Regions from separate parts of the Mesorhizobium sp. M8A.F.Ca.ET.202.01.1.1 genome, predicted to be linked through region 4. Evidence: riboswitches for the same ligand, from Rfam matches in the RefSeq annotation. Region 4 holds a riboswitch; each other region holds the start of a gene.
What was found. Region 4 has a riboswitch for thiamine pyrophosphate ahead of thiB (thiamine ABC transporter substrate binding subunit). Riboswitches for the same ligand answer to the same signal wherever they lie in the genome.
Positions count from the first base shown of each region.

Region 1: it holds a riboswitch for thiamine pyrophosphate, as region 4 does, so the genes downstream of both, thiC (phosphomethylpyrimidine synthase ThiC) here and thiB (thiamine ABC transporter substrate binding subunit) in region 4, are expected to answer to the same signal.
Region 2: it holds a riboswitch for thiamine pyrophosphate, as region 4 does, so the genes downstream of both, thiC (phosphomethylpyrimidine synthase ThiC) here and thiB (thiamine ABC transporter substrate binding subunit) in region 4, are expected to answer to the same signal.
Region 3: it holds a riboswitch for thiamine pyrophosphate, as region 4 does, so the genes downstream of both, EN845_RS28875 (YkoF family thiamine/hydroxymethylpyrimidine-binding protein) here and thiB (thiamine ABC transporter substrate binding subunit) in region 4, are expected to answer to the same signal.

Region 1 is NZ_SRUN01000002.1:426,139-433,291, forward strand. Features, by position in the region: gene EN845_RS06740 (hydroxymethylpyrimidine/phosphomethylpyrimidine kinase) at 1-363, opposite strand, end outside; gene EN845_RS06745 (thiamine phosphate synthase) at 354-959, opposite strand; gene EN845_RS06750 (thiazole synthase) at 956-1,729, opposite strand; gene thiS (sulfur carrier protein ThiS) at 1,731-1,931, opposite strand; gene thiO (glycine oxidase ThiO) at 1,900-2,901, opposite strand; gene thiC (phosphomethylpyrimidine synthase ThiC) at 2,898-4,733, opposite strand; TPP riboswitch at 4,839-4,955, opposite strand; gene panD (aspartate 1-decarboxylase) at 5,064-5,516, opposite strand; partial or broken gene EN845_RS36015 (biotin synthase) at 5,632-5,733, opposite strand; gene nadC (carboxylating nicotinate-nucleotide diphosphorylase) at 5,882-6,748, opposite strand; gene EN845_RS06785 (L-aspartate oxidase) at 6,748-7,153, opposite strand, start outside.
Region 2 is NZ_SRUN01000017.1:82,568-89,720, forward strand. Features, by position in the region: gene EN845_RS29460 (thiazole synthase) at 1-249, opposite strand, end outside; gene thiS (sulfur carrier protein ThiS) at 251-448, opposite strand; gene thiO (glycine oxidase ThiO) at 417-1,418, opposite strand; gene thiC (phosphomethylpyrimidine synthase ThiC) at 1,415-3,250, opposite strand; TPP riboswitch at 3,354-3,470, opposite strand; gene EN845_RS29485 (hypothetical protein) at 3,788-4,051, opposite strand; gene EN845_RS29490 (metallophosphoesterase) at 4,543-5,880, shown strand; gene EN845_RS29495 (hypothetical protein) at 5,883-7,153, shown strand, end outside.
Region 3 is NZ_SRUN01000016.1:111,817-118,969, forward strand. Features, by position in the region: gene EN845_RS28860 (ABC transporter substrate-binding protein) at 1-652, opposite strand, end outside; gene EN845_RS28865 (ABC transporter ATP-binding protein) at 645-1,412, opposite strand; gene EN845_RS28870 (ABC transporter permease) at 1,409-2,227, opposite strand; gene EN845_RS28875 (YkoF family thiamine/hydroxymethylpyrimidine-binding protein) at 2,271-2,879, opposite strand; TPP riboswitch at 2,870-2,983, opposite strand; gene EN845_RS35580 (hypothetical protein) at 2,978-3,235, shown strand; gene EN845_RS28880 (formyltransferase family protein) at 3,293-4,108, opposite strand; gene msrA (peptide-methionine (S)-S-oxide reductase MsrA) at 4,678-5,196, opposite strand; gene EN845_RS28895 (glycosyltransferase family 39 protein) at 5,373-6,941, opposite strand; gene EN845_RS28900 (hypothetical protein) at 7,119-7,153, shown strand, end outside.
Region 4 is NZ_SRUN01000007.1:128,185-135,337, reverse strand. Features, by position in the region: gene EN845_RS17035 (M48 family metalloprotease) at 1-703, opposite strand, end outside; gene thiQ (thiamine ABC transporter ATP-binding protein) at 936-1,712, opposite strand; gene thiP (thiamine/thiamine pyrophosphate ABC transporter permease) at 1,705-3,324, opposite strand; gene thiB (thiamine ABC transporter substrate binding subunit) at 3,549-4,547, opposite strand; TPP riboswitch at 4,591-4,705, opposite strand; gene EN845_RS17010 (thiamine diphosphokinase) at 4,792-5,436, shown strand; gene EN845_RS17005 (ABC-F family ATP-binding cassette domain-containing protein) at 5,438-7,153, shown strand, end outside.

The DNA of each region.
Region 1 (7,153 bases), on a different contig from region 4:
TTCCAGGAGCGCCCGGCCTGAGGTCGAGGCCAGCACCGGGTCAAGTACTGCCGGCACCTGCGGATTCTCGCGCAGCACGCCGGCAACGGCAACGACGATCTCAGCCGCCGCGAGCATGCCGATCTTGATGGCGGCCACCTCGTTGGCCTGCAGCGCGGCGCGCATCTGCTCGGCCACTAGGCGAGATGGCGAATGATGGATTTCCATGACAGCTTCGTGCGTCTGCACTGTCAGCGCGGTGACAGCAAGGCAGGTGCGCACGCCAATGGAAGAGATCGTCTCGATATCACGTGCAATTCCAGCCCCGCCGCTGGAGTCCGATCCGCCAACGACAAGCACATGCGGTTCTCGCCTCAGCGCCATCGATCTGTCTTTTCCATCCACTCTCTGGTGCGTGCTTCGGGATCGGCATTCAATGTAATGTCAGTCACCACTGCCGCGCTGTCGGCGCCAGCCGCGAAGACACCATCGAGCCGGTCCGGGTTAAGGCCGCCGATGGCCACCAGTGGAACAGGCGCGACCCGACGCTTCCATTCGCTGACCCGTTCGAGCCCTTGCGGCGCCCATTTCATCTTCTTCAGGATGGTCGGGTAGATGGGGCCAAGCGCGATGTAGTCGGGTTCGGCTTTTATCGCCGTTTCCAGTTCGATATGATCATGGGTGCTCAATCCGAGCCTCACGCCGGCTGCCCGTATCCGCGTCAGGTCGGCGGCTTGCAAATCCTCTTGACCGAGATGAACGAAGTCGCAGCCTTCCTCGATCGCCAGCCGCCAGTAATCATTGATGATCAGCTGGCACCGGTATCGAGCGCACAAAGCCTTCGCTGAGCGGATCTCCGCGCGTAATCCGGCCTCATCCATGGTCTTTATGCGAAGCTGAACCAGATTGACGCCGAGCGGCACCAGCCGCTCGATCCAGGCAGCGCTGTCGACGATCAGGTAGAAGGGATCGAGCTTCATGAAAAAACGGCCCTGCCGATCGTCGGCGTCGATGGCACGGCGACGTCGCGCGGTTCGAGCATTCCTGAGCTGAAAGCCTCACGACCGGCCTCGACCGCCTTGCCGAAAGCACGCGCCATGCCGACGGGATCGGCCGCCCTGGCGACCGCCGTATTCAGCAGCACGGCGTCAAAGCCGAGTTCCATGACGGTGGCAGCGTGCGACGGCCGTCCCAGCCCCGCATCCACGATCAGGGGGACGCCTGGGAAATGTCCGCGAATCGAGCGCAGCGCCGTCATGTTGACCGGTCCCAAGGCGGAACCGATCGGTGCGCACCACGGCATCAGGACCTTGCAGCCCGCTTCCAGCAGCCGCTCGGCGACGACGAGATCGTCGGTGGTATAGGGGAATACCGCAAAGCCGTCCTCGCACAGGATACGGGCGGCTTCGACCAGGCCGAACACGTCCGGCTGCAGCGTGTCGTGGTTGCCGATCACTTCGAGTTTGATCCAGGTCGTGCCGAAGACCTCGCGCGCCATGTTCGCGGTGGTGACCGCTTCCTTGACGGAGTGGCAGCCGGCCGTGTTGGGCAGGATTCTCGTGCCGAGCGAGCGGATCAGCGACCAGAATTTTTCGCCGGCCCTGCCGCCCGCCATCTCACGCCGCAAAGAGACGGTCACCACCGACGTGCCCGACGCCCTGACTGCATCGGCAAGGACGGCCGGCGAAGGATATTGAGCCGTGCCGAGCAGCAGGCGGGATTGAAGCGTCGTCCCCAGAAGGTCGAACATGCTAGCCTCCCTGCATGGGCGAGAGGATTTCAATCCGGTCGCCTTCGTTCAAGCAGAACGCCGTCCGGCTGGCTTTGTGCACCAGGTCGCTGTTGACGGCGGTGGCGAGCCAGTCGCCCTCATAGTCGAGCGCGGCAAGCAATTCGGCTAGCGTGGTGGCGGTGGCAACCTCACGCGCTTCGCCGTTGACGGTCAGTTTCATGAGCAAGCTCCTTGGTTCTGTCCTGGCTGAAAACCAGGTCGGCGGCCTGGCGCGCCATGGCGGGGGCGAGGAGAAAACCGTGTCGATAAAGCCCGTTGATCGCGATGATCCCGCCGTTCGTTTCGACCCGCGGCAGATTGTCGGCAAAGGCCGGACGAACGCCGACACCGGTTTCGACGATCTCGGCCTCGCCAAAGGCCGGGTGGAGGGCATAGGCGGCACTCAGCAGCTCCATCATCGAACGTGCCGTCACCGGACCGGCGGACTGGCTTTCAACCATTGTCGCGCCGATCATGAAACGGTGGTCGGCGCGCGGCACCGCATAGAGTGGAAAGCGCGGATGCAGCAGCCTGACCGGGCGAGACAGCGAGATATCAGGCGCGCGCAGGATCAGCATTTCGCCGCGAACGCCGCGCAGCCTGTCATCGGCTGCTGCCATTCCCGTGCAGTCGATCCAACGATCGAAACCGGAAATCCGCCTGATATCGACATCGAACTGGAATTCGACACCCATGGCCGACAACCTGTCATGGAGTGCCGCCATCGCCCGGCGCGGGTCGAGATGGGCTTCGTCGGGGAACAGCAGCCCGCGGCGAAAGCGGCCGGCAAGGTCGGGCTCCAGGAACGCGATTTCATCTCCGTCGACACGCCGATGCCCCCACGTGCGACTGGCGAACCGGTCAAGCTCACCGGCATCTCGCGGCATGGCCACGACCAGTGTTCCGGCCCGTGTCACCTGATCCGGCAGTGCCGCATCCCACCAGTCGGCGGCGACGCGTCCGAGATCCAGCACCGGCTGCTCGGCGCTTTCACGCTCGCACCATGGCGCCAGCATGCCGCCGGCGAACCACGAGGCATTGCCGCCAAGGGTCTGCCGGATCTCAGCGACTGTGACCGTCGCGCCGCGGGCGGCGAGTTCGAAGGCGGCGGTGAGGCCGGCGACGCCGGCCCCTTTGACCAACACCCTCATGATGGCTCCGGCGCCTCTGGCATGAGCGCTACGCCGGTCTCGTCAGCCGGCATGTAGAGATCGCCGCCCTCGCGGTATTTCGCCGCCATCGCCGCCATGCCTTCCTTCTGGGCTTCGGCGCGGATGTCGTGGGAGATACGCATGGAGCAGAATTTCGGCCCGCACATCGAGCAGAAATGCGCCAGCTTGTGCGCCTCCTTGGGCAAGGTCTGGTCGTGGAAGGACCGCGCGGTTTCGGGGTCGAGCGACAGGTTGAACTGGTCTTCCCAGCGGAACTCGAAGCGCGCGCGGGAAAGGGCATCATCCCTGACTTTCGCTGCCGGATGGCCCTTCGCCAGATCGGCGGCATGGGCGGCGATTTTGTAGGTGATCACGCCAATCTTGACGTCGTTGCGATCGGGAAGGCCGAGATGCTCCTTGGGCGTGACATAGCAGAGCATGGCGGTGCCGAACCAGCCGATCATGGCAGCACCAATGCCTGAGGTGATATGGTCATAGCCCGGCGCAATGTCGGTCGTCAGTGGTCCAAGCGTATAGAAGGGCGCCTCGCCGCAGACAGCGAGCTGCTTGTCCATATTCTCCTTGATCTTGTGCATCGGCACATGGCCGGGACCTTCGATCATCACCTGGCAATCCTTGGCCCAGGCGATCTGCGTCAATTCGCCGAGCGTTTCCAGCTCGGCGAATTGCGCCGCATCATTGGCATCGGCGATCGAGCCCGGACGAAGGCCGTCGCCGAGCGAGAAGGATACGTCATAGGCGCGGCAGATGTCGCAGATCTCCTCGAAATGCTCATAGAGGAAGCTTTCCCGGTGATGGTGCAGGCACCATTTGGCCATGATCGAGCCACCGCGCGAGACGATGCCCGTGACCCGGTCGACGGTCAGCGGGATGTAATGCAGCCGCACACCGGCATGGATGGTGAAATAGTCGACGCCTTGTTCGGCCTGCTCGATCAGCGTGTCGCGGTACACCTCCCAGGTCAGGTCCTCGGCGATGCCGCCGACCTTCTCGAGCGCCTGGTAAAGCGGCACCGTGCCGATCGGCACCGGTGAATTGCGCAGGATCCAGTCGCGAATGTTGTGGATGTTGCGGCCGGTCGACAGGTCCATCACCGTATCGGCGCCCCAGCGGATCGCCCAGACCATTTTTTCGACCTCTTCGGCCATCGAGGAAGTGACAGCGGAATTGCCGATATTGGCGTTGATCTTGACGAGGAAATTGCGCCCGATGATCATCGGTTCGCTCTCTGGGTGGTTGATGTTGGCTGGAATGATCGCCCGCCCGTGCGCCACCTCGTCGCGTACGAATTCCGGCGTGACGAAATCGGGAATAGCCGCGCCGAAGCTTTCACCGTCGCGTTGCAGCTTGCCGCGGGCGATTTCCCGGCCGAGGTTTTCGCGGATGGCGACGAACTCCATCTCGGGCGTGATGATGCCGGCGCGCGCATAGGCAAGCTGTGTCACCGCCTTGCCGGCCCTGGCCCTTAGCGGCCGGTTGCGAATGGGAAATTCCGGCGTCAGGCGCTCACCCGTGACGAAGCCATTGTCTTCCGGCCGCACATGGCGGCCGTCATAGGCTTCGACATCGCCCCGCGCCGTGATCCATTCGTGGCGAGGCCGGGCGAGGCCCTTTTCGATGCTGGTTTCGACAGTCTGGTCGGTATAGGGGCCGGACGGATCGTAGACGGTGATGGGCGGCTCGCCCGCTGTCGGATGGACGGAGATTTCGCGCATCGGCACTTTGATGTGCGGATGGAGGACGCCGGGCTTGTGGATTTTCCGTGAGGCAGGCAGCGGTCCCGTTGAGACGGCTGGGGTTAGGGCATTCATCTTGAGGCTCCTTTGCTCATGCATTGGAGACCCAGTTCTGTGCCGGAAGGATGAAAAGACGCTTTGGTCGACCTGCTTGAAAACAGGTCTTCGGGCGTAAACTCCCGCAAAGCGCTTGCACCGTCCCTACGCCAGTATGAACTGGATCAGGTTCAACGGGTCACTGCGCCGCGATAGCCAGCAGTATCTCAGCCCCTTGCCGGGACTCCCCTGGTGAATGTTTTCGAATTGACCGAGCCGACACTGCTTTGTCAAGCGCATTTCCACCTGCGGCGGTGATCGGCGACTAATGAAACCCCGCGCAAAGCACGGGCAAATCTCGAGAGGAAGTCACGCGCCGGAGACCAGCGCAGGAATGGCCAAAGGCTCATTCGCCTCGTCAAGGATCGAGAAACTGTAACGCCCATGTGCGTCAAGATCGACGGAGTAGCTCAGGCGATCGAGTATGTGATTGTCCTGGTCGAAGGTGATGATCCGCGGCTTCAACGAGGTGATATTCGCTTCGTCCAGGTATATGGAGTTGCAAACAATGATCTGGTCGTCTGGCTGGCAGGTGCGGGCAGCCGCACCATTGAGGATGCAGCATCGTGAGCCGCGCTCGCCGAAAATGACATAGGTCGAAATCCGCGCACCGGAATTCTTGTTCCAAATCTCCACAAATTCCATCGGCAGGATCCCGGCTGCTTCGCAGTGGTCAGGGTCCAGCGTTATCGATCCATGGTAGTTGAGGTTCGCTTCGGTGACGTAGATGCCGTGCAGCTTGCCAGCGACTAGTTTTCGCAATGGTCCTGTTTCCTATCATCATGGATGAATCGTCCCGCCATCCTCTGGGTGGCCGGGTTACCCCGCTAGATTCCGACGACGAGGGCGCCGCCGCTGAGACCAGCGCCCGCCGCCGCCTGTTGGGATCGAAATTCCGGCGGTGAACGGTTTGCGCTTGAAACAGCAGGTCGTTGAAAGGCGCGTCATGCAGCGCCCGAGCAGCTTCCACGGTCCACATCCGGTGGCCGTCGAAGGATTGAGCTTCACGCATGGTTTTTCCGAAATCGCTGCGTGCATTTCCATCCTGTTCCCCTTGCATTGGGCGACCTAGGCACCTTTGAACTTGGCGGGCTGGGTCGAAAAAGCGTCCGGTCGACCGCCGATTGTCAGGCCCGACGGACAAATTTCGCGGAGTCGAGCCCGATATCGAGGATTGGCGCGCTGTGGGTCAACCAGCCGATGGAGATCAGGTCGACACCGGTCGCGGAGACGGCTGGAGCCGTCGCCGGCGTTATCCTGCCCGACGCCTCGGTAATCGCCTGGCCGGCAACCATCGCCACTGCTTGGCGCAATTCGTCGACAGACATGTTGTCGAGCAGGACGGCGTCTGGGGCGAGGGCCATAGCCTCTTCTAACTGGGCTAGCGTATCGACCTCGACTTCGATCTTGACTAGGTGGCCGACGCTGCATCGCGCGCGCTCGATTGCCATGCGAATTCCGCCAGCGATGGCGATGTGGTTGTCCTTAATCAGGATGGCGTCGTCGAGACCGAAACGATGATTGGAGCCGCCACCGGCGCGCACGGCATATTTTTCGACCGCTCGCAATCCAGGCGTCGTCTTGCGCGTGCAGACGATTCTTGCGCCGTGGCCGCGGACCGCCGCGACGATCAATGCCGTCGCGGTGGCGATACCGCTCAGATGGCACAGAAAATTGAGCGCCGTCCGTTCCGCGGTGAGTATGGCCCGGGCCGGACCGCTGACCGATGCGATGGTCTCACCTTGCGCGATGTTGCTGCCGTCCGCTCGCTCCACTGTCATCTCGACATCCTGGTCGATCAACCTGAAAGCGAGCATCGCCAGGTCGAGACCGGCTATAGTTCCGGCCTCGCGCGCAGTCAGCACCGTTGTCGCATGATGGTCCTTCGGTACGATGGCATCAGTGGTCAAATCACCGGCCTTGCCAAGGTCCTCGAGCAGAGCTGCCCGCACCAGAGGCTCGAGCATGATCGTTGGAAGGGGGGATAGGTTCATCAAGCGACGCTTTCGAGCATTGGAGAGTTGCCGAGTTCCCGCGCCGCAAACATGGCCGCGTCGAGCCTGATTTCGGAGCGGCGGGCGACGGCCGCTTGATGGGGAAAGTCGTTCCGGTAGTGAGCGCCACGGCTTTCGCGGCGCAGCAAGGCGGCAACCGCGATCATCAGCCCTACGGCGGCGGGATCGGACGCTGTGTCGTGCCGATGCAACAGCAGCAACAAGGCGCGCGCAGCCTCTTTCAAACCTTCGCCATCCCGCGTGACGCCAAGGGCATGTGACAGGAGAGGGCGCACAGGCCTCGGATCCGGCGCGGGCAGGTTAGCTGCCATCGCTGGCTTCCCACCGCCGTCCGGTGCACCAGCGACGCTTTCGGCAACCCAGCGCGCGCAAACGACGGCCTCG
Region 2 (7,153 bases), on a different contig from region 4:
CGCGGTGGTGACGGCTTCCTTGACGGAGAGGCAGCCGGCGGTATTGGGCAGGGTTCTGGCGCCCAGCGAGCGGATCAACGACCAGAATTGTTCGCCGGCCCTACCGCCCGCCATCTCACGCCGCAACGAGACGGTCACCACCGACGTGCCCGATGCCTTGACTGCATCGGCAAGGATGGCCGGCGAAGGATACTGAGCCGTGCCGAGAAGCAGGCGCGACGAAAGCTCGGTTCCATAAAGCTCCAACATGCTAGCCGCCCTGCATGGGCGAGAGGATTTCGATCCGGTCGCCGTCGCTCAACTGGAACTCCGCGCGGTTGGCTTTGTGCACGAGGTCGCTGTTGACGGCGGTGGCGAGCCAATCGCCCTCATAGTCGAGCGCGGCAAGCAACTCGGCCAGCGTGGTGGCGGCAATCTCACGCGCCTCGCCGTTGACCATCAGTTTCATGAGCATGCTCCTTGGTTCTGTCTTGACTGAAAACCAGGTCGGCAGCCTGGCGCGCCATGGCGGGGGCGAGGAGAAAACCGTGACGATAAAGACCGTTGATCGCGATGATCTCACCGTCTGTTTCGACGCGTGGCAAATTGTCGGGAAATGCCGGACGGACACCCACACCGGTTTCAACGATCTCGGCCTCACCAAAGGCCGGATGGAGGGCATGGGCGGCGCCCAGCAGCTCCATCATGGAACGCGCCGTCACCGGTCCGGCGCTCTGGCTTTCAATCATCGTCGCTCCGATCATGAAACAGTGATCGGTGCGCGGCACGGCATAAAGCGGAAAGCGTGGATGAAGCAAACGGACCGGCCGCGACAGCGAGACATCAGGCGTGCGAAGGATCAGCATTTCGCCGCGAACACCGCGCAGCCTGTCATCGGCCGCTGCCATTCCCATGCAGTCTATCTGACGGGCGAATCCCGAAACAGGCCGGGCGTCGCAGCCGAAGTGGAATTTGACACCCATGGTCGCAAGCTTGTCATGAAGTGCCGCCATCGCCGGGCGTGGGTCGAGGTGAGCCTCGTCGGGGAAGAGCAATCCACGCCGGAAGCGGCCGGCGAGGTCGGGTTCCAGGAGCGCAATTTCGTTTTCATCGACGCGCCGATGCCCTGACGTGCGACTGGCGAACCGGTCAAGCTCACCGGCATCACGCGGCGCGGCCACGACCAATGTCCCGGCCCGTGTCACCTGACCCGACAGCACCGCATCCCACCAGTCGGCAGCATCGCGTCCGAGATCCAGCACCGGCTGCTCCGCGCTTTCGCGCTCGCACCATGGCGCCAGCATGCCGCCGGCGAACCACGACGCGTTGCCACCAAGGCCATGCCGCATCTCGGCGACGGTGACCGTCGCGCCGCGGGCGGCGAGTTCGAAAGCGACGGTGAGGCCGGCAACGCCGGCCCCTTTGACGAGCACCCTCATGATGGTTTGGGAGCCTCTGGCACGACCGGTACGCCAGTCTCGTCCGCCTGCATGTAGAGATCGCCGCCCTCCCGGTATTTTGCCGCCATTGCCGCCATGCCTTCCTTCTGGGCCTCGGCACGGATGTCGTGGGAAATGCGCATGGAGCAGAATTTCGGCCCGCACATCGAACAAAAATGTGCCAGCTTGTGCGCCTCCTTGGGCAAGGTCTGGTCGTGGAAGGACCGTGCGGTTTCGGGGTCGAGCGACAGGTTGAACTGGTCCTCCCAGCGGAACTCGAAGCGCGCGCGCGAAAGGGCATCATCCCTGGTTTTCGCTGCCGGATGGCCCTTCGCCAGATCGGCTGCATGGGCGGCTATCTTGTAGGTGATCACGCCAATCTTGACGTCGTTGCGGTCGGGAAGGCCGAGATGCTCTTTCGGCGTGACGTAGCAAAGCATTGCGGTGCCGAACCAGCCTATCATGGCGGCACCTATCCCTGAGGTGATGTGGTCATAGCCCGGCGCGATGTCGGTCGTCAGCGGCCCCAACGTGTAGAACGGCGCCTCACCGCACACTGCGAGCTGCTTGTCCATGTTCTGCTTGATCTTGTGCATGGGGACATGGCCCGGGCCTTCGATCATCACCTGGCAGTCCTTTGCCCAGGCAATCTTGGTGAGTTCTCCAAGTGTTTCCAGTTCGGCGAATTGCGCCGCGTCGTTCGCATCGGCGATTGAACCGGGACGAAGGCCGTCGCCGAGCGAGAAGGAGACGTCATAGGCTCTGGCGATGTCGCAGATCTCCTCGAAATGCTCGTAGAGGAAGCTCTCCCGGTGATGGTGCAGGCACCATTTGGCCATGATCGAGCCGCCGCGCGAGACGATGCCCGTGACCCGGTCGACGGTCAGCGGGATGTAGTGCAGCCGCACGCCGGCGTGGATGGTGAAATAGTCGACGCCTTGCTCGGCCTGCTCGATCAGCGTGTCGCGGTAGACCTCCCAGTTCAGATCCTCGGCGATGCCGTTGACCTTTTCCAGCGCCTGATAGAGCGGCACCGTACCGATCGGCACCGGCGCATTGCGCACGATCCAGTCGCGGATGTTGTGGATGTTGCGGCCGGTCGACAGGTCCATCACCGTGTCCGCGCCCCAGCGGATAGCCCAGACCATTTTTTCGACCTCTTCGGCCATCGACGATGTGACAGCCGAGTTACCGATGTTGGCGTTGATCTTGACCAGAAAATTGCGACCGATGATCATCGGCTCGCTCTCGGGATGATTGATGTTGGCGGGAATGATTGCGCGCCCGCGCGCCACCTCGTCGCGCACGAATTCGGGTGTGACGAAATCTGGGATCGCCGCGCCGAAGGCTTCGCCGTCGCGTTGCAGCTTGCCGCGCATCACCTCGCGGCCGAGATTCTCGCGGATGGCTACGAACTCCATTTCTGGCGTGATGATGCCGGCGCGCGCATAGGCAAGTTGGGTCACCGCCTTGCCCTGCTTGGCCTTGAGCGGCCGATTGCGTATCGGAAATTCCGGTGTCAGGCGCTCGCCGGTGGCGAATCCATTGTCTTCCGGCCGGACGTGGCGGCCGTCATAGGCTTCGACATCGCCACGCGCCGTGACCCATTCGTGGCGAAGCCGGGCAAGGCCTTTTTCGATGCTGGTTTCGACTGATGGATCGGTGTAGGGGCCGGACGGATCGTAGACGGTGACGGGCGGTTCGCCGGCCGTCGGATGGACGGAAATCTCGCGCATCGGCACCCTGATCTGCGGGTAGAGGACGCCGGGCTTGTGGATTTTCCGCGAGGCGGGCAGTGGTCCCGTCGATACGGCGGGGGTGAGGGCATTCATCGTGAGGCTCCTTTGCTCATGCATTGGAGACCCAGTTCTGTGCCGGAAGGATGAAAAGACGCTTCTGTAGACCTGCTGCAACAGGACCTCGGGCGTAAACTCCCGCAAAGCGCTTGCACCGTCCCTACGCCAGTATGAACTGGATCAGGTTCAACGGGTCACTGCGCCGCGAAAGCCAGCAGTATCTCAGCCCCTTGCCGGGACTCCCCTGGTGAATGCCTTAGGTTGAACGGGCTGACGCTATCTTGTCAAGCGCATTCGGGCGCCTTCGGCCGGTGGCGACGACCGGCGGCCAGCCGGGCGGAGAGCTCGCGCATGCATCGGGGACAAGTCACGCCCCGTAGACCGGGGCTGAATGGCCAAAGCCTCATTCGCTTCGTGAAGGATGGAGAAACTGTATTGGCCATGTGCGCGTATCGACCAAGTAGCTCAGGCGGTCACGGATGTGGTTATTCTGGTCGAAGGTGACGAACGGCCTTGGGGGTCACCTCCTTTAGGATTCAGAGGTTGGAAGACGGCTTCTCGCGATCACGGCCATCAGGAAATACCTGTCTTCGGCTCAACCTCGACATGGCGTCCGATCGACCGCAGATATACAGCTATCTCGTTCATGAGATGATCGCGTTCGCCGTAGATTTCAGCAATCCTACGCAGCTGTGGCTCGACGGCCCTCCGTTGCGCTGGCGTGAAATCAGCATCGCCAAAGACGTATCCCAAGTTGCCAATCGCGCAAATTTTGCAGCCGGCGTCCACAACTGCTTGTACGAATGCCGGAATGTCTTTTTCTTGCATGGTCTTCATGTCGAACCTCTCGTGAATGGCGTGCTTGCGCCCCAATCTGCCTTTTCAGCGTGTCCTCTGGGCGGCGCAAGCCCTGAGCGTGACTGTGCACGGGCAACCTCGACTATCCCATCTGCCACGCTCTTTAGAATCGGTGGGGTCTGGTGATCGCAGGCTGGGCCACTCAAAAGCCTGCAAGAAGAAAGTCATGGCGACCATTGCTCAAGATCGCAAGGGTGCGTGCAAGACCTTCCGTTGGCAGTCATGCACGCTCGCTCAGAGATAGTCCGGCCGCGGAAATTCTCCCTTATTCGTAAGAAAGCTCATTGAGCAACTGGGCATTGAGCAACTGGGTCTCACGTCACGGGTCTCGTGTGCTTCACAGCCGAAAAATAGCCGCCGTGGCAATTCTCGAAAAGTGCAGGCTACCTCGTTAAGGACACTGCGGATGATCGTTCGCGCTTGGCAAAAGCGAACGGATTAGTCTATGGCTCTCGGCAGGGGGGCGAGTTATGCGGCGGGTGCGAATCCTTCAAGTAGGCGATATTCACTATCCGGACTGGCATCCTTCCTCTAGCAACATCGATGCCAAGGATAGCAAGTTCGCTCCGAAAATAACGCAGAAGCTACGCGCGTCTTCGCTGCGTGCCGTCTTGACGAAACTTCGGCGGCTGACGACTTCGAAGCCCTTGGATACGATCGCCTTCATGGGGGATTTCACGAGCCGTGGCGACAAGACCTTCATTGCTTCGGCATTCCAGCATTTCACGTTGCTCTGCCGCGCACAGGGACGCAGTTCAAAGGCGCTTCCGTTGATATTCGTACCGGGAAATCACGATGTGAACCGTGATGACGCGCGCGAACTTGGACCGACTGAGAAATTCAGCGAAATGGCGAGTTTAGCCGCCCGCTTGGGTTGGCAGACCGTTCCCGTGGACCAACCCGTGCACTTCAGACTTCCGACAGGATCCGCAGGCGCAAACTTCATCCTCGTCAACACAGCGATAGGCAGTTGGGAGCTTCAAAACCTTCCCGCGTTCCTTCGTGATCGTCTCGAGGCACTCAGTCCTTCTACAGAGCCTGTAGATCTCGGCTCGCCGGACATCTCGGGACATTCGCCCGCGACACCTCCCAGCGATCCAGACAAGGAGGCGTCCGACGACGAGTATTACGGTCAGATGGACACGCCATACATCTCGCGTGAGATGCTTGCAGGCCTACAGGAATTGCTCCAGCAGCCCGACATGCGTTACGGCATCATGATCGGCCATCACAATCTGCTGCCACAAAAGACTCCGCGCATTACGCCATACGCGGAGATGCTCAACAGCGGATTTGTCAGAACTCAGCTGCTGCAGGGCAACAAGCCTATCGTCTACCTGCATGGACACATACATGCTGATCCGGTCGAGATCGTCAACGATCCAAGGTTTCCGGACGGCAAATTGATCTGCATCTCAGCACCAGAGATACAGTCAGGTTTCAATGAGCTCGTCTTCTTCACGACCGATCAGGGAGAGCTCGTCGGCATCCGACTTATACCCTACCGCACCAATGTCGCCGACGGGACGGTCATGGAAGGCGAACATTGCTTTATTTCGACCATGTCCAACGGCAAGGCCTTTCTGAACAACGACACGTTTGACCTGCTGCGCCGACTGCGCGACCATGCCACCAGGCGCGGGAATGGGTTACTCTTCTGGGACGAGATCACTGAGATTGCTGCCTCCGCCGAGCTCGGGCTAGATCTGGAAGACTCTCTTCTGATGCTCCAAGCGGCGCGCTTCATCGAGATAGACGGCCTCACCAAGGCAAACTCGGCTTGGCGCATTAAGGTAAGGGACGAATAGCGATGGAGAATCCGTTCGGCCCCAACAGGATCGAGTACGAAAGCCGCCCGATACTGTGGTTCAGTCAGAAGTCGGCGTTGATTTCTGCCGCCGCCAAGCCGGTCTTCGTCGCAGGGACGAGAGGCAGCGGCAAGACCAGCATTCTTCGCTCGCTTTCCACAGTCCATATTCTTGAAGACAAAAGTCTCGCGGACCAAGTCGGCAAGCTCGCTTGGTATGGCGTCTTCTTCCAGCTCAATGAGACATTCTCGCCCCTAATCGACAACGCCGTTCTGAACCTCATTCCGGAGCGGATACGCTTCGACACGGCCGCCGTGATCCCGCGGCAATTCGTAATCTTCTCTCACTATCTGGAGCTGAAGATAGTCGAACGCCTGCTCGAGAGCATCGGCCAGCTCAGACGCGACGGCCACTTGAAATACCGGGCCTCCGAAGATAGGGACGTCGCCCTGGCACTGCATCGCGAAGTGCTGCACTTCATACCCCAACCTGCCCGTCTCGACTTCTTCAGCATCGATGAGCTGCGGGGTGGGATAACCCGGTACGTCGACGAATGCTTCAACGCGTTCTTCTTTGCCGCCGATGCCGGAGCGACCGGCTTCAGAGCAACAGACCCTGGCGCGATCATTAACAAGGTCGCGACCGCGATCACTCCACTTTTAAATGGCCCATCTTTCGCCGGTGACAGGGCGCCCTTCTTCAAGATACTGATTGACGACTGTGAAGCACTGACACCGCTCCAACAGCAGTTCCTGAACACCTTGGTGAGAAAGACGCGCGGCAACGTGAAATGGGTCCTCGCCTACATCGGCGGCCTCTACGACACGATCCGGACGATCATACCCGGCCAGTCGCTCTCGAATGCTGACCGGGACGTCGAGAATCTTGATTCAGTCGATCCGAGGGAGTTCGCCACGCTGTGCGAGAACGTGTCGTCGCTTCGGCTGTACTATGCGCTTCCTGACCATCTGCGGAGTGATCTCGAGCGCAACGATGCGCTCAGCGCGTTTTCGCTCAAAAACCGGCTGGGGCGGCTTTCCGTCAATGACATCATCGAGCGGGTTATCATATCGGGTCATTCCGAGGGCAGAGAAGAGCTTGTGGCACTTGCTGATGCAGCACGTGAATTCCTCTCCGTGAATTTGAGGACGGCGGATCAGCAGCAATTCCTTCTTGATCGAAAAGCGCGCCCTTATGCCGAAGGGCTGGCGCTCGCGCTCATGAACCCGGAAATTAAGCGCCGGCCCATGAGCAAGGCGGATGCTTCAAATCT
Region 3 (7,153 bases), on a different contig from region 4:
TCGTGTGCTCGTCGGGAACGCCATAGTCGGCATAGACGAAGCTGCGTTGCTTGACGCCCTTGAGCTCGGCTTCGACGCCCTCCCAGGTCGACACTTCGAGGGTGAAGTCGACCGAACCGTTGGCGAGCGCCTCATAGGCGGAAGTGCCGAGCGTCACCGTCTCGAAATCGCCCTTGCCGCCATCATGCCGGATGATGGTCGAGATCAGTGCGTTTTCCCAGGCGCTGCCGAAACCGCCATAGGTCAGGCCATCCAGATCCTTCGGGCTCTTCATCTCGCTGCGCGCCGCATTGAACACCAGCCGACCAGTTTCGGACTGCACGACGGCATAGACGGCCTTCAAGTCGGCGCCGGCGGTCTTCTGGGTGAACAGGCTGATGGTGCCGCTGATGCCGAAATCGGCGACGCGGTTGGCGACAAGCGTGCCGGCGCCGGTGTCGCTGTAAGGCACGATATCGACCTCCAGACCGGCCTCGCGATAAAAACCCTTTTCGCGCGCGACGAACAGCCCGATGTGGTTGGTGTTGACCGTCCAGTCCAGCGCGACAGTGACTTTTTGCGTTGCCGCGAAGGAGCGGCTCGATCCGGTGGCCAGCGGTACGCTAGCGGCAAGGGTGAGCAGCAGAGCCTGCCTTCGCGTCAAGTCAGTCATGGTCATGTCCTTTGGTTGGCTGGAGGTTGAGCAGAATGTCGAGGATCTCGGCCTCGAGTGCCCCGGCCTGCCGTGTGGCGGCGCTGGTCGGATCGCGCGGGCGCGGCAGTGGCACCTGGATCTCGCGCACGACACGGGCAGGCCGGGCCGACAGCACATAGATGCGGTCTGACAGGAACACGGCTTCGCGCACGTCATGGGTGATCAGCAACGCCGTCCATCGATGGTGCCGCCACATCTGTTCGAGCCAGCGCTGCATGGCCGCGCGCGTCAGTGCATCGAGCGCGCCGAACGGCTCGTCGAGCAGCAACATGTCGCGTTCCTGCACGACAGTACGCAGCAGCGCCGCGCGCTGCCGCATGCCGCCTGAAAGCTGCGCCGGAAAATGCCGCTCGAAGCCGGCAAGCCCAAACTCGGCAAACAGCGGCGCGACACGCGTCCGCGCCGCCTTGCGGCCGAGGCCCTGCACCTCGAGCCCGAGCGTCGTGTTATCGAGGATGCGCCGCCACGGCATCAGCGCGTCCCGCTGCGGCATGAAGGCGAAATGCCTGCCATGATCGTCGAGCGGCGCGCCGTCGAAAAACATCTCACCCTCGCCATGCTCGGCGCCGGTCAGAAGCTGGAACAGCGTCGACTTGCCGGCACCCGAAGGCCCAAGGATCGAGACGAATTCGCCGGCATCCACGCGCAGCGAAATGTCGGCGAGCACTTCGAGCCCGCCAAAGGCCTTGCGCATATGCCGCAATTCGAGCCGGCTCATGCTTGCGGGCCTTTTCGGGCGGCTTGCCTGCCAGCGGCTCTTTCCCAGGGCATGGCAAGTCGTTGCAGCACCACCGTCAGCCCGAACAGGACGAGGGTAAGGGCGGCGCTGACGCCGACGGCGGCGAGCACCAGGTCGGGACGGAAATTGTTTTTGGCGTTGAGCATGTAGATGCCCAGCCCTTTGGCCGCGCCCGCATATTCGGCGAAGATGGCGCCGACGACGGCATAGGTGATGGAGATCCTGAGGCCAGCGAAGAAATAAGGCAGCGCCGAAGGCAACCGTGCCAGGATGAAGACCCGCCAGCGCCCTGCTCCCATGGCGCGCAGCATCTGCCCGATCTCGACCTCGGTAGCCTCGTAGCCCTGCACCAGGGCCACCAGCATCGGGAAGAAGGTGACCAGTGCCACCAGCATGATCTTGGGCGTCAGCCCGAAACCGAACCACAGCACCACCAATGGCGCGATGGCGACCAGCGGCAAGGTCTGGCTGACTATGAAGACAGGAAACAGCGCGCGCCGCAAAGGCTGGAAGAAGTCGACCAGCATCGACAGCGCGAAGGCGGCGCTGAGCGAGCAGGCAAAACCGATCAGCGTGGCGCGGATGGTGGGAATGGCGTTGTCGAGCAGCGCGTCACGATTGAGCATCGCCTGTTCGAAGACGCGCGAGGGTGCCGGCAGAACCGTCGGCTTGATGCCGGAATGGTTTGCGTAGAGTTCCCACGCCACGAGCACCAGGCCGATCGATATCACGGCCGGCGCTGCCTGGGCGAGGAAGCCCGCGAGCTGACGCGGGTTGAATGACGATGAAGCCACGAGAGGATGACCTTGACGGCGTTCGCGCGTCGGCGCGAACGGTTCAGACGGCAGTGGGACTGTTGGCCGAAACCGTGACGTCGAGGGTTACGTGGCCGGCGCCCGGTCCGAAGCGGCAGAAGGCTTCGTCGAGCGCCGAGAAGATCGCGCCAGCATCGCCGCGCAGCTTGGTGCAGAAATTCTTGGAGCGATCATAGACGCCAGACTGCTTCAGGAAATCGATGCAGCCATAGATCTCGTCCATATGGTCGTCCGTGCCCATCACATAGAGCGAGAACTGCGCCGCCGCTGGCTGCCCAGTGGCGGGCGCGCCGCGCACGGCGGAAATGGCGGCTTGCTTGCGCGGGCCGAGTGGCCCGGCAGGTCCGCCAAACGTGTCGGAGCGGCAGATCGGATCGTCCGGCTCACCTGGGCAACCACGCGAAATGGTCGCCGACAGCACGCAATGCTTACCGCTGCCAGACGCAGCCACGAAAAGGTCGCGCAGCGCCGGGAATAGCACCTCGGGGGGCCCGACCAGCAAGGTCGAGATGTCGTCGGTCTCGATCCTGAGCTTGTCGCGATACGGATCGAGCACGCCGAGCGCACCCAGGATGACGCCGACAAAATCGTCGGCCATGGGATATAGGGAAACCTGTGCGCCTGAAAACATCGCCCGCCTCGCTCCGCTGGTATTACCCAGATCAGCTTCTAGGGTCTGTGGGCTTGCCGCCCCCGTCTCAGCCCCGACCGTACGGAGCACCCCTGTGGATGGCGGCGTTAAAGCACCATTCGATCGGTTGGGGAAGCTGTTTTTTCAGCAAGCTGCGCCAAAAGCATTGCGCCAGCGCAGGCGCAACCGGGTGTTGCGGCCCGGAAATTTGTCTCGATCCGGGCGCAGCCAACAGCCCGACCATCACGCCGGGCGACATGAAATTCCAACGCGGACCAGAATTGCCCGACCAGCACGCGGACGGATGCCAATGGCAGGGCGACCGCGCCGACCGTGAACGACAAGAACTGCGGTAAGTAGTTTTCGCAGCAGGAAAAGCGCGGACGCAAGTTCCGCCATGCGCATTGGCTTCACTATCCGCCACGACCGGCCGGCGGTACCTCTGGCGCCGATTCGCTGGCTACTTTGCCATACACTCTTATTTCGGGGCACGGTTTTCCGGCTTTTGGCCGTGCGAATGCGGTGTGCATTTTCATCAGCCGTTTGAGCAGGCGGCCATAGGTGAGGTATCGAACCCGGCCATTGGCAAGATCGAACTCCACCCTCCCCCATCGCCTGACCGGACCTTTTCCAGTTGGCGGACCCAGTCGCGCGATCTGAAAGGCCAACCGAACCTCGCGGCCGGCAACGTCCAGATAGATACCGGGATTGCCGCCCAGGACGTGCCACAATCGGGCAACGTGCTCGATCGACATGTCGGATGAAATCGCCATGTGGTTCCGCTCAAGTCGCGCCCAGACGAAATCACCGGTTGGCTGCCGCGTCCCGGACACCAAATCCTTGCAATAGGCTGGCGCCACCTCGCGCACCAACGCGCGCATCGCGGTCGCCACGCTGTCGGCCACATCCCGCCGCGTTGCCCAGTGTGCTTCGCAGAACGGCACCTGTCCGAGGATGTCACCGTCATCGAAATTGGCGGACATCTTGTGCAATGTCACGCCGCCATGGACGGCATGCTGGCCGTCCGCGACCAGGCGATGGAGAGGATGCGGACCCCGGTAGTTGGGCAGCAGCGCTGGATGAAAATTAAGCCCGCCCTTGGGAAAGAGGCCGAGCAGTTGTTGCGGGATCAGGGTCGGGAAAGCGTAGCAGATCAGTACATCCGCGGCGACGTCAGGCAATTGCCGGCCAAGCTCGTCCCAGTCGTAAGGCCGGCCGAATTCGATCAACTTTACCGGCGTGTTGCCGAGATAGCGCCTGAGCAGAAGCTGGCGCCTCAGCCGGCGTCGAAAATTGCCAATGCTGAAGCCTCTGGATGGGCGCTGAAAGCCAGGCACGATGATCGCGCCAATACGGTTTCCCGCCTCGATCCAGCCGGAAAGCAGAGGCCCGGTGTAAGCAGAAACATCCAGGATGAAAACTGCATTGAGCTGCCGGGCGCCGGCCACAGGCTCGAAAGAAATCATCTTTTCAGATCCGGCGGGGCAAGACATCGCCCGGCAATCCGAGCACCGTAACGAACCGGTCCAGTCACTACCAAAAGACCGGCCGAGCCGTCAGCCTGGTTTGGGAGAAAGCGGTCCTGCCGCGGCGACACTTGAGAGCCTTTCCCGCTTCACCAACACAGGTTTTTCGTAGAGTTTCCTCATGCTCCCCCTGAAATCAATCAACCCGCGCAGTTGGTCAGCAGTGCCGCGGACTGTCAACCGCCGGGCGGGGCTGACAGCCGCTATTGATATGGCCTCGCGGCAATCGGCGGGCGCTTAAACCCACTGCCGCAAAGACTGATCCGCGAGCCTTATGAAACGGCCTTTTCACGAACCGGCAGTTTCCAATCCGGCCTGACGAAATGGCAGGTGTAGCCGTTCGGATACTTCTCCAGATAATCCTGGTGCTCGGGCTCGGCCTCCCAGAACGCTCCGGCTGGAGCGAGCTCGGTGACAACCTTGCCGGGCCACAGGCCAGAGGCATCGACATCGGCGATGGTGTCCTCCGCCACACGCTTCTGCTCCTCACTGGTGTAGTAGATTGCCGAGCGATAGCTCATGCCGACATCGTTGCCCTGGCGGTTGCGCGTCGTCGGATCGTGGATCTGGAAGAAGAATTCCAGAAGCTGGCGGAAGCTGATTTTCGCCGGATCGAAGCTGATCTCGATGGCTTCGGCATGCGTGCCATGATTGCGATAGGTGGCATTCGGCACGTCGCCGCCGCTGTAGCCGACACGCGTGGCGAGGACGCCCGGCATGCGCCGGATCAGATCCTGCATGCCCCAGAAACAGCCGCCGGCAAGCACTGCACGTTCGCTCGAAGTCGCCATGTAACGTCTCCTCAAAAGGCAATTCCGGGAAAACTGTAGCGGCGTTCCCCGGGGAATTGCGCGACAACAAATTTGGATAGTCCCATAAATGGGCATTGTCGCCTGCTTCGTCCAGTCGGACGAGCGGGCCATTCGGCTATACCGGTGAAAGGCGCCCCCTAAGGAACGGGGAAACCTTAGATGCGCGGATGCCGAGTCCGGCTGCTGGCGGCGACCGGCAGATATCGGATACCAGGCGGAATGGCCGCAAAACTGATCGCCACAGGCGGCGCCTCGCGCGACCAGTTGAAAAGAACGGTCTTGACCGGAACGTTGTCCAACCATGCCCGCAGCTGCGACGGCACGTGAGGACCCGACCAAACCATCAGCATGCCATGGTCGCGCAACCGCTGCCTCGTGATCCAGGGTGCGAACCGCATATCGAGATCGGTGAAGATCGACGGCTTGTCATAGGCGTTGAGGCCCGCCAGCATGGCAAGATTGGTATCGCCGCCGACAATGTCGAGCCGGCCGGGCACCGCGGCGTGCCACACCGCCTCGGCCTCGTCCGAGATCGGCCGCGCCGGCCAGCAGACGGCGTCCATCCGCCCGCGCACATTGCAATCCGTCCAGCGGATGGCCGCATAGGCCCCCGACATGGCCACGATGCAGATGAAGGCGCAGATCGCCAACCTTCGCATCTCGGGGGCACCGAGCCGGTGACCGAGAAAGGCGAGCGCGACGACGCCGACGAGATTGTACATCGGCGCGCCCCAGGCCTCGCCGGTGCCGGTGAACAAAGAGGCGACCATGATCAGCGTCGCCGGCCCAAGTCCCATCCAGGTGAGATAGACCAGCTTACCGCGCTCGACGGGGTCCTGCGGAGCCGACGTACGCCGCAGCAGCCCTGATATCGCCAGCACCAGGAGGAAGCCGGAAAACCCGGCCAGCTGGACACCGATATAGTAGAGGCGCGCACGGTGCTCGGTTACCCAGGCATCGCGGCCGGCGAAATAGGTCAACGGCAGGAAATCGATGCGGTAGAGTGCGATGGCCAACGGCGCGGCGACCGCGAGACAAACGGCCAGGCCAAGCCACGGCCAGGGCGTCGCCAGCCGACTGCGCGCGCGCGCGTCGGACAGCAGCCAGAGAGCGCCGAAGGCAAGCAGCAGGCCGGTGGAAAACTTGGCATAAAGCCCGACGCCCGACACCAGTCCGAGCGCCAGCCACCAGCCTGGCCCGCCACCGCGGCCGGCGCGCCACAGCAGCCAGCAGATCGCGGCCCAGAACGGCATTTGCGCATAGTCGTGATTGAATTGCGGCGTCGGCCAGCCGAAGAAATAGACCGATGGCATCAAAAGCACGGCGGCCAGCGCGCGGCGTTGTCCGAGCATGTCGCGGGCCAGCAGATAGACCAGGACGAACGTGGCCGAGATCGTCAGTTGGGCCAGCAGATATTGCGGCCAGCGGAACGATCCGGTCAGGAGATGGCTGGCCTCGAGCAGCCAGCCGGGGAGCTGCGGGTGCTTGTAGGTCAAAAGCACCCATTCGCGGCCCCACATGAAGCCTTCCACGACATCGCCGGGCGGTGCGGGATCGATGAGTGTTGGCACCACGGTCCAGCACAGCGTCTGCACCAGACACAAAAGTGCCAGCAAACCCCAGGGGTGCCGAAGCAGGGCGGACCAGAACGACGACGAGTCCAGCGCCACGGCAGGCAGCCCTGCCGGCACCCAACGATCGATGGAGTCGTCAATTCCCGCCATGCGCGGCTTAAACCACATTGCCCGGTTTGCCGAACAGCCCCAACGTCAAAGCTTACAAAAAAGTATACTTGCAGGTCATTGCAAGACCAAGATTGAGCGGGAACTTCGGCGTCCCGTTGCCCTTACCGGGCAGAACAGCCCGCACACCTGATCCCACTAGAAAATCCCGGATATTCGATGCGTCACCCGCATGCCGTCATCCACCACCGCGC
Region 4 (7,153 bases):
CGCCGCTGATCGAGCGGAAATCGGTGTAGGCCGACATCGACTGCAGGAAGCGGCCGGCGGCATAGGGATCGTAGCCGGCTTCGCCGATCGACTTGATGCCGATGGCGTCCGCCTCCAGTTCCTGGTTGCGCGAGAACTGCGCCAGCCTGAGCTTGCCGCGGATCAGTGCTGCCTTGGCGGTCGGGCTGTCGCCGAGCACATCCGAGACGACCTTGGTCGCCAGGCCCTCCTCGGCCTCCAACTGCTGGCGCTGCAGGCCATGATTGGCGGTGACGTGTCCCATTTCATGCGCGATGACAGCGGCGAGCTCGGACGAATCATTGGCCAGCGCCAGGAGGCCGCGCGTTATGTAGAGATAGCCGCCCGGCAGTGCGAAGGCGTTGACGTTGGGCGAATTGAGGATGGTGATGCGATAGGTCTGGGTCGGGTTGGCCGACACCACGGTCAAATTGCCGACCACCTTGGCGACCATGCGCTCGAGCTTGGGATCGGAATATTCGCCACCATAGGTCGCCAGGATGCGCGGATGCTGCGCCTTGGCGAGTTCGGCAAGCTTGTTGTTGGCGGCGACATTGTCCACCGTGATCGGCTTGTCGGATGGCTGGAAGCCGGATTCCTGGACCTCCGGAGGCGTGAACATCTGGCAGCTCGCCAGCGCCACGGCAAAGCCAGCCAGCGCCAAGAAGCGCGCCAGCGGGTTCATTCGTAGCCTGTCAACGCCGATCGCCAGAATGGCTTCCTTTCAGGTCCTTGCGCATGATCATGCAATGCGCAAAACAAACTGCTACAGCGTCCGTCACGCGCCCCTCGGGCCGGGCAGCAGATGCTGTAGGCAAATCACGGCCAGTGCCGGACCGGTATCGAGCGGACCTAGCCACACTACTCCAGTCATGGCAAGCAAGCGCCACATCGCCTCGGGCCGGTTTGAGCGTAAATTATGTCCGCTTCCGGGCAATATCTCGTGATAAGGCATCCCCGGCACCCGCACCGATATAGCGCCGGAACGCCTCCGGACCAGCCCCGGCAAAGAAATCGTCCGCCGTGCCTGTGGCGGCGACGGCGCCATTGTCCAGAAACACCACCTTCTGGCCGATGCGGCGGGCATCCTGCGGCTGGTGCGTGACGAACAGCACCGTCATGCCACGCTCGGCATGAAGGCCAGCAACCAGGTCGAGCATGTCGTCGCGCAAGGCGGGCCCAAGCGAGGCGAAGGGTTCGTCGAGCAGCAGCACCGGGCGGTCACGCACCAGCACGCGAGCCAGGGCGACGCGCTGGCGCTCACCGCCCGAAAGTTCGCGCGGCAGCCGCTTCTCCTTGCCGGCAAGACCGGTGCGCGCAAGGGCGCCCGCGATATCGGCGTGGTCGGTATCGGTCAGCCGCAACGATGGCGAACGGCCGAGCCCGACATTCTGCTCGACGGAAAGATGCGCGAAAAGATTGTTCTCCTGAAACACCATCGACACCGGACGCACGGCCGGCGGCTCACCACGGACATCGCCCCCGCCGATCAGCACGCGGCCGGATCTCGGCATCTCGAATCCGGCCACCAGATTGAGCAGCGTCGACTTTCCCGAACCGCTTGGCCCCATGATGGCAGTGATTTGCGTCGCGGTGAACTCGACATCGAAAGCGAACAATGCCTCGCCATAACTGAACGAGACCTTGTCCAGCCGTACCGGAACCCCTTTGCCGTCAGCCGCACCGTCAGACATCGCGGGCCATCCCCTTTCCCAGCCGGTCCGCTGCCAGCACCAGTACCAGGCAGACAAGGCCCAGCAACAACGCCAGGCCGGCGGCGTCCTGGGTGCGGTAGCTGCCCATGCGCGCCAGGAGAAGGTAGGGCAAGGTCTGTACGGAATCACTGCCGAACAGGGCGATGACGCCGAGATCGCCAAGCGACAGCGCCATGGCGAAGGCGAAGGCGGTGGCGAGCGGCCGCCGCAGCGACGGCCAGTCGACCAGCTTCAGCCTTGCCCAGCCGGAAATGCCGAGCTGTGCGCAGAGCCGTTCGTGGCGCTCGATTGCCGCATCATAGGCGGGGCGGATGGCGCGCAGCGCGAAAGGCATCGCCATGACAGCGTTGACGGTGACGACCATGAGCGGGGCGATGGCAAAGACGTCGCCGACGTGGCGCAACAGAAGGAACCAACCGGCGCCGACGACGATCGGCGGCACGACCAGCACAAAGCCGGCGCCGGTATCGGTGGCGTGTTCGAGCAGTGTCATTGGGCCGGAGCGGCGGTTCGATGCCAGCGCCCGCCGCGCCATTGTCAATGCCAACGAGAGCATCACCGAAAGCAGCGCCGAAAGGAAGCCGAGCACGGCGCTGGTGAGTGTCGCCTGCCGGACAGCGGTCTCGCCGGCCAGCCGGTCGAGATCGGCGCTCAATCCGGCGATCACGGTCGCCGCCATCGGTCCCGCGACGACCAGCAGCGCCAATCCGATGAGCAAGGCATTCAGTGTGGCTTCGGTGCCGTTGACGGAGAGATAGCGGCGCGGCGCGACCGGCAGGTTGGTGTCGCCGACGACATTGGCGCCGAGCCGCGTCAGCGCCAGCACCACGATGAAGGTCAAGGCGATCTGCAGCAATGTCAGCGCGACAGCCCTCGCGGGATCGAAATCGAAGCGCAAGGCCTGATAGATGCCGACTTCGAGCGTCGTCGCGGCCGGCCCGCCGCCAAGCGTCAGCACGATGGTGAAGGATGTGATGCAGAGCATGAAGACGAGCCCGGCGACGCCGGGCATGGCGGCGCGCAGTGTTGGCCATTCGATCAACCGGAACGCCGGCCGCGCCGCCATGCCGAGCTGGCTCGCCAGCCGCCACTGGTCGGAGGGGATGGTCTGCAGCGCCTCGAGGAACAGGCGGGTGGCCAGCGGCAGGTTGAAGAAGACATGGGCGACGAGAATGCCGGAGAGGCCGTAGATGCCCGGCCAGCCCTGGCCGCCAACCCAGTTGAACAGGCCGGCGAAATAGCCGGCACGGCCATAAAGCGCCAGAATGCCGAGCGCCGCGACGATCGCCGGCAGCGCCAACGGCACGGCGAAGAGCTGCAGAATGAAGGCGCGGCCGAAGAACCGTGGATGCCGCGACAGCGCCCGCGCCACGAACAGGGCCGGCCCGACGGAGAGCAGCGTTGACAGGGCCGCCTGCCAGAGTGTGAAGCGCACGACGCGCAACAGATAAGGGTCGAAGGCCACCCAGGCGCCGGAGAGATCGTGTGCGCCTTCGACAAGCAGCCCGGCAAACGCGCCGCCGATCAAGAGCGCGATCGCCGCCAGCGCTACGCTGCCGGCGGTAATGCGGGGATCAGACGCGGGTTGCACGAAAGGCCTTTAACGTGCGTCGCGTTCCTTCGCGCCCCCCTCTGTCCTGCCGGACATCTCCCCCACGAGGGGGGAGATTAGCAGCTCCGGCGCCCAGCTCATTCCTGCAATGTTGGCGATTGGCGAAATCGCCGATGACAGCCAATCTCCCCCCAAGCGGGGGAGATGTCCGGCAGGACAGAGGGGGGCGCCGTAAAGCATTCATCTTCGGATCATACAGCCAACTACTTGCTCATCACCGCCAGCCATTCATCCACCCAGGTCTTGCGGTTGGCCGCGACCTCCTCCGGACTGAACAGCAGGGTCTTGGTCGGCTTGACCAGTTTGTCGAAGGCCGGGTTGAGCGGCTTGTCGGTCTTGCCGGCCGGGAACATCCAGTTGGTCTCGGGGATGGCGTCCTGGAATTTCGGTCCGGTCATGAAGGCCATGAATTTTTCCGCCAGCGGGTTCTTGGCTCCGGTCGTGGTGATGCCGGCGACCTCGATCTGCAGATACTCGCCCTCTTCGAAAGACGCCGCCTGGTAACGCTCGGTGTTCTCGGCGACCATGTGGTAGGCCGGGGAGGTGGTGTAGGAAAGCACCATCGGCGCCTCGCCCTTGGTGAACAGGCCATAGGCCTCGCTCCAGCCCGGCGTCACGGTCAGCACCTTGGTCTTGAGCTTGGCCCAGGCCTCCGGCGCCTTATCGCCATAGACCGACTTCACCCAGAGCAGCAGGCCGAGACCGGGCGTCGAGGTGCGCGGGTCCTGGATGACGATCTTGTCGTCGGCGCTGCCCTCGACCAGCTCCTTCAAGCTTTTCGGCGGCGACTTCAGCTTTTGCGTATCGTAGACGACGGCGAAATAGCCGTAGTCGAAGGGAACAAAAGTATCGTCGCTCCAGCCGCCCGGCACGTTGACATCGCTCACCGCGCCATGCGGCGCGAACAGGCCGGAGGCCTTGGCATCGGCGGTGAGATTGGTGTCGAGGCCGAGCACGATGTCGGCCTTGGTCGAAGCGCCTTCCAGCTTGACGCGGTTGAGCAGCGCCACGCCGTCGGCGACCGAGACGAACTCGACATCGCAGCCGCATTCGGCCTCGAATTCCTTCTTCACCACGGGGCCTGGACCCCAGTCGGCGGTGAAGCTCTCATAGGTGTAGACCGTGAGCTTGTCCTTGGCCAAGGCCGGCCCGGACAGCGTCACCGCCGTGGCTGCGATGAGAGAATATAAAAACGTGCGCATCGGCGCCTCCTTCGTTTGCGTTGAAAGGAATTGAGGCGTCGGACTGTCCGAAACGTCTAATCCCTCCGCCGGTACAAACCGGATCAGGTTCAGCGGGTTGGCGAGACTGCCTCTCAGCCGGCCCGCGAAATTCGCGTCCGGCACCCCGTTAGAGCGTTTCGACACATAGGCCCGGCGGGTGGGACACGCAAGTGGGAGTTTGCCGCCTTCCGTTTCCCGTGCCGGGCTGGTAAGGCGACGGGATATGAGCACATTCACCATCCTGCTTGGCGGCGATCTCCTCCGCACGCCCCGGCTCGACCGCCAGGTCGAAGGCTCGCGCGTGATCGCCGCCGACGCCGGCATCGGTCATGCGCGGATGCTGGGCCTCGTGCCGGAATTGTGGGTCGGTGATTTCGATTCGGTTCCGGCCGATCTGCCCGCCCATCTCGCCGCCGTGCCCCAGCAAACCTTCCCGACGGAAAAGGACAAGACCGACGGCGAACTGGCAATCGCGGCCGCACTGGAGCGTGGAGCGACCCGCCTTGTGCTGGCGGGCGCCTTCGGCGGCAAGCGCGCCGATCACGCCTTTCTGCATCTGGCGCTTGGCCTGCGGCTGGCCGAGGCCGGAACGGATGTGCTTTTGACCAGCGGCGCCCAGGAGGGTGTCCCCTTGCTCAACGGCAGGGCCAGCTTCGATTATGCCGACGGCACGCTATTTTCTATTCTCGGCTTTTCCGAACTCTCCGGCCTGACCGTCACCGGCGCCAAATGGCCGCTCGACAAGGTCGAGGTGGCTTTCGGATCGTCGCTGACCATTTCCAACGAGGTCAAGGGCCGCCTCGACATCGCGCTCGGCCACGGCCGCGCGCTGCTGCTTGCCCATCCCTATCCATTGCCCGAAAGCTGACATGGCCCCGCCCCTTCTCAATCTCGACGGGATAAGACTGACTTTTGGCGGCACGCCGCTGCTCGATGGCGCCGCCCTGACCGCGTCGGCCGGCGACAAGATCGCGCTGGTCGGCCGCAACGGGTCCGGCAAGTCGACGCTGCTCAAGATCGCCGCCGGCCTGATCGAACCGCAGGACGGCGAGGTGTTCCGCCAGCCTTCGGCAACGGTGCGTTACCTGCCCCAGATGCCCGACATGGACGGCTTTGCCAATGTGCGGGCCTATGTCGAGGCCGGACTCGGCCCGGCCGACGATCCCTACCGCGCCAGCTATCTGATGGAGCATCTCGGCCTGTCAGGCGAGGAGCGGCCGGCAGACCTGTCCGGCGGCGAGGCCAGGCGCGCCGCCCTTGCCCGCGTCATGGCGCCGGAGCCCGACATCCTGCTTCTTGATGAGCCGACTAACCATCTTGATCTGTCGGTGATCGAATGGCTGGAAGAGGAACTCGTCCGGACTTCCTCGGCGCTCATCGTGATCTCGCACGACCGCCGCTTCCTCGAGCGTGTGTCGCGTGCCACCGTCTGGCTCGACCGTGGCCAGACCCGCCGGTTGGACAAGGGCTTTGGCCATTTCGAGGAATGGCGCGACCTCGTGCTGGAGGAGGAAGAGCGCGAGCAGCACAAGCTCGGCCGCCAGATCGTGCGCGAGGAGCACTGGCTGCGCTACGGCGTGACGGCACGGCGCAAGCGCAACATGCGACGTCTCGGCGAACTGCAGACCATGCGCCAGCGCTTTCGCGGCCATCGCGGCGCCGAGGGCACCGCGACAATGGTGGCCAGCGACGCGGCCGAATCCGGCAAGCTGGTGATCGAGGCGAAAAACATAGAGAAGAGCTTTGGCGACCTCACCGTCGTCAAGGGGTTCTCGACCCGCATCCAGCGCGGTGACCGCGTCGGCCTCGTCGGACCGAACGGCGCCGGCAAGACGACGCTTCTGAAGATGCTGACCGGCGAATTGGCGCCGGACGCTGGTTCGATACGGCTCGGCACGAATCTGGAGATCGCCACGCTCGACCAGAAGCGCGAGGCGGTCGACCCGCAGGAGACGCTGGCGCAATATCTCACCGACGGGCGCGGCGAGAACCTGGTCATCAATGGCGAGCAGCGCCATGTCGTCTCCTACATGAAGGATTTTCTGTTCAAGCCGGAGCAGGCGCGCACGCCGGTGCGCGAGCTGTCCGGCGGCGAGCGGGCGCGGCTGATCCTGGCGCGCGTGCTGGCGCGCCCGGCGAACCTGCTGGTACTTGATGAGCCGACCAACGATCTCGACATGGAGACGCTGGAACTGCTGCAGGAACTGGTCGCCGGGTTCGCCGGCACCGTCATCCTGGTCAGCCACGATCGCGATTTCCTCGACCGCACCGTCACCAGCGTCATCGCGCCGGACGGTGGTGGCCGCTGGATTGAATATGCCGGCGGCTATTCCGACATGCTGGCGCAGCGCGGCGGCACCCGGCTCGACGACCGCAAGGCGCGCGCCAAGGCCGACGCCGGCGACGCGCCGACCACCAAGGCAGAACCTGCCGTAGCAAAAGGGCCGGCCAAAAAACTGTCGTTCAAGCAGAAGTTCGCGCTGGACTCCTTGCCCAAGAAGATCGAGGCCGTGACAGCGTCGATCTCGCGGCTGGAAAACAACATCTCCGACCCGGCCTATTACGAGCGCGACCCGGCCTCGTTC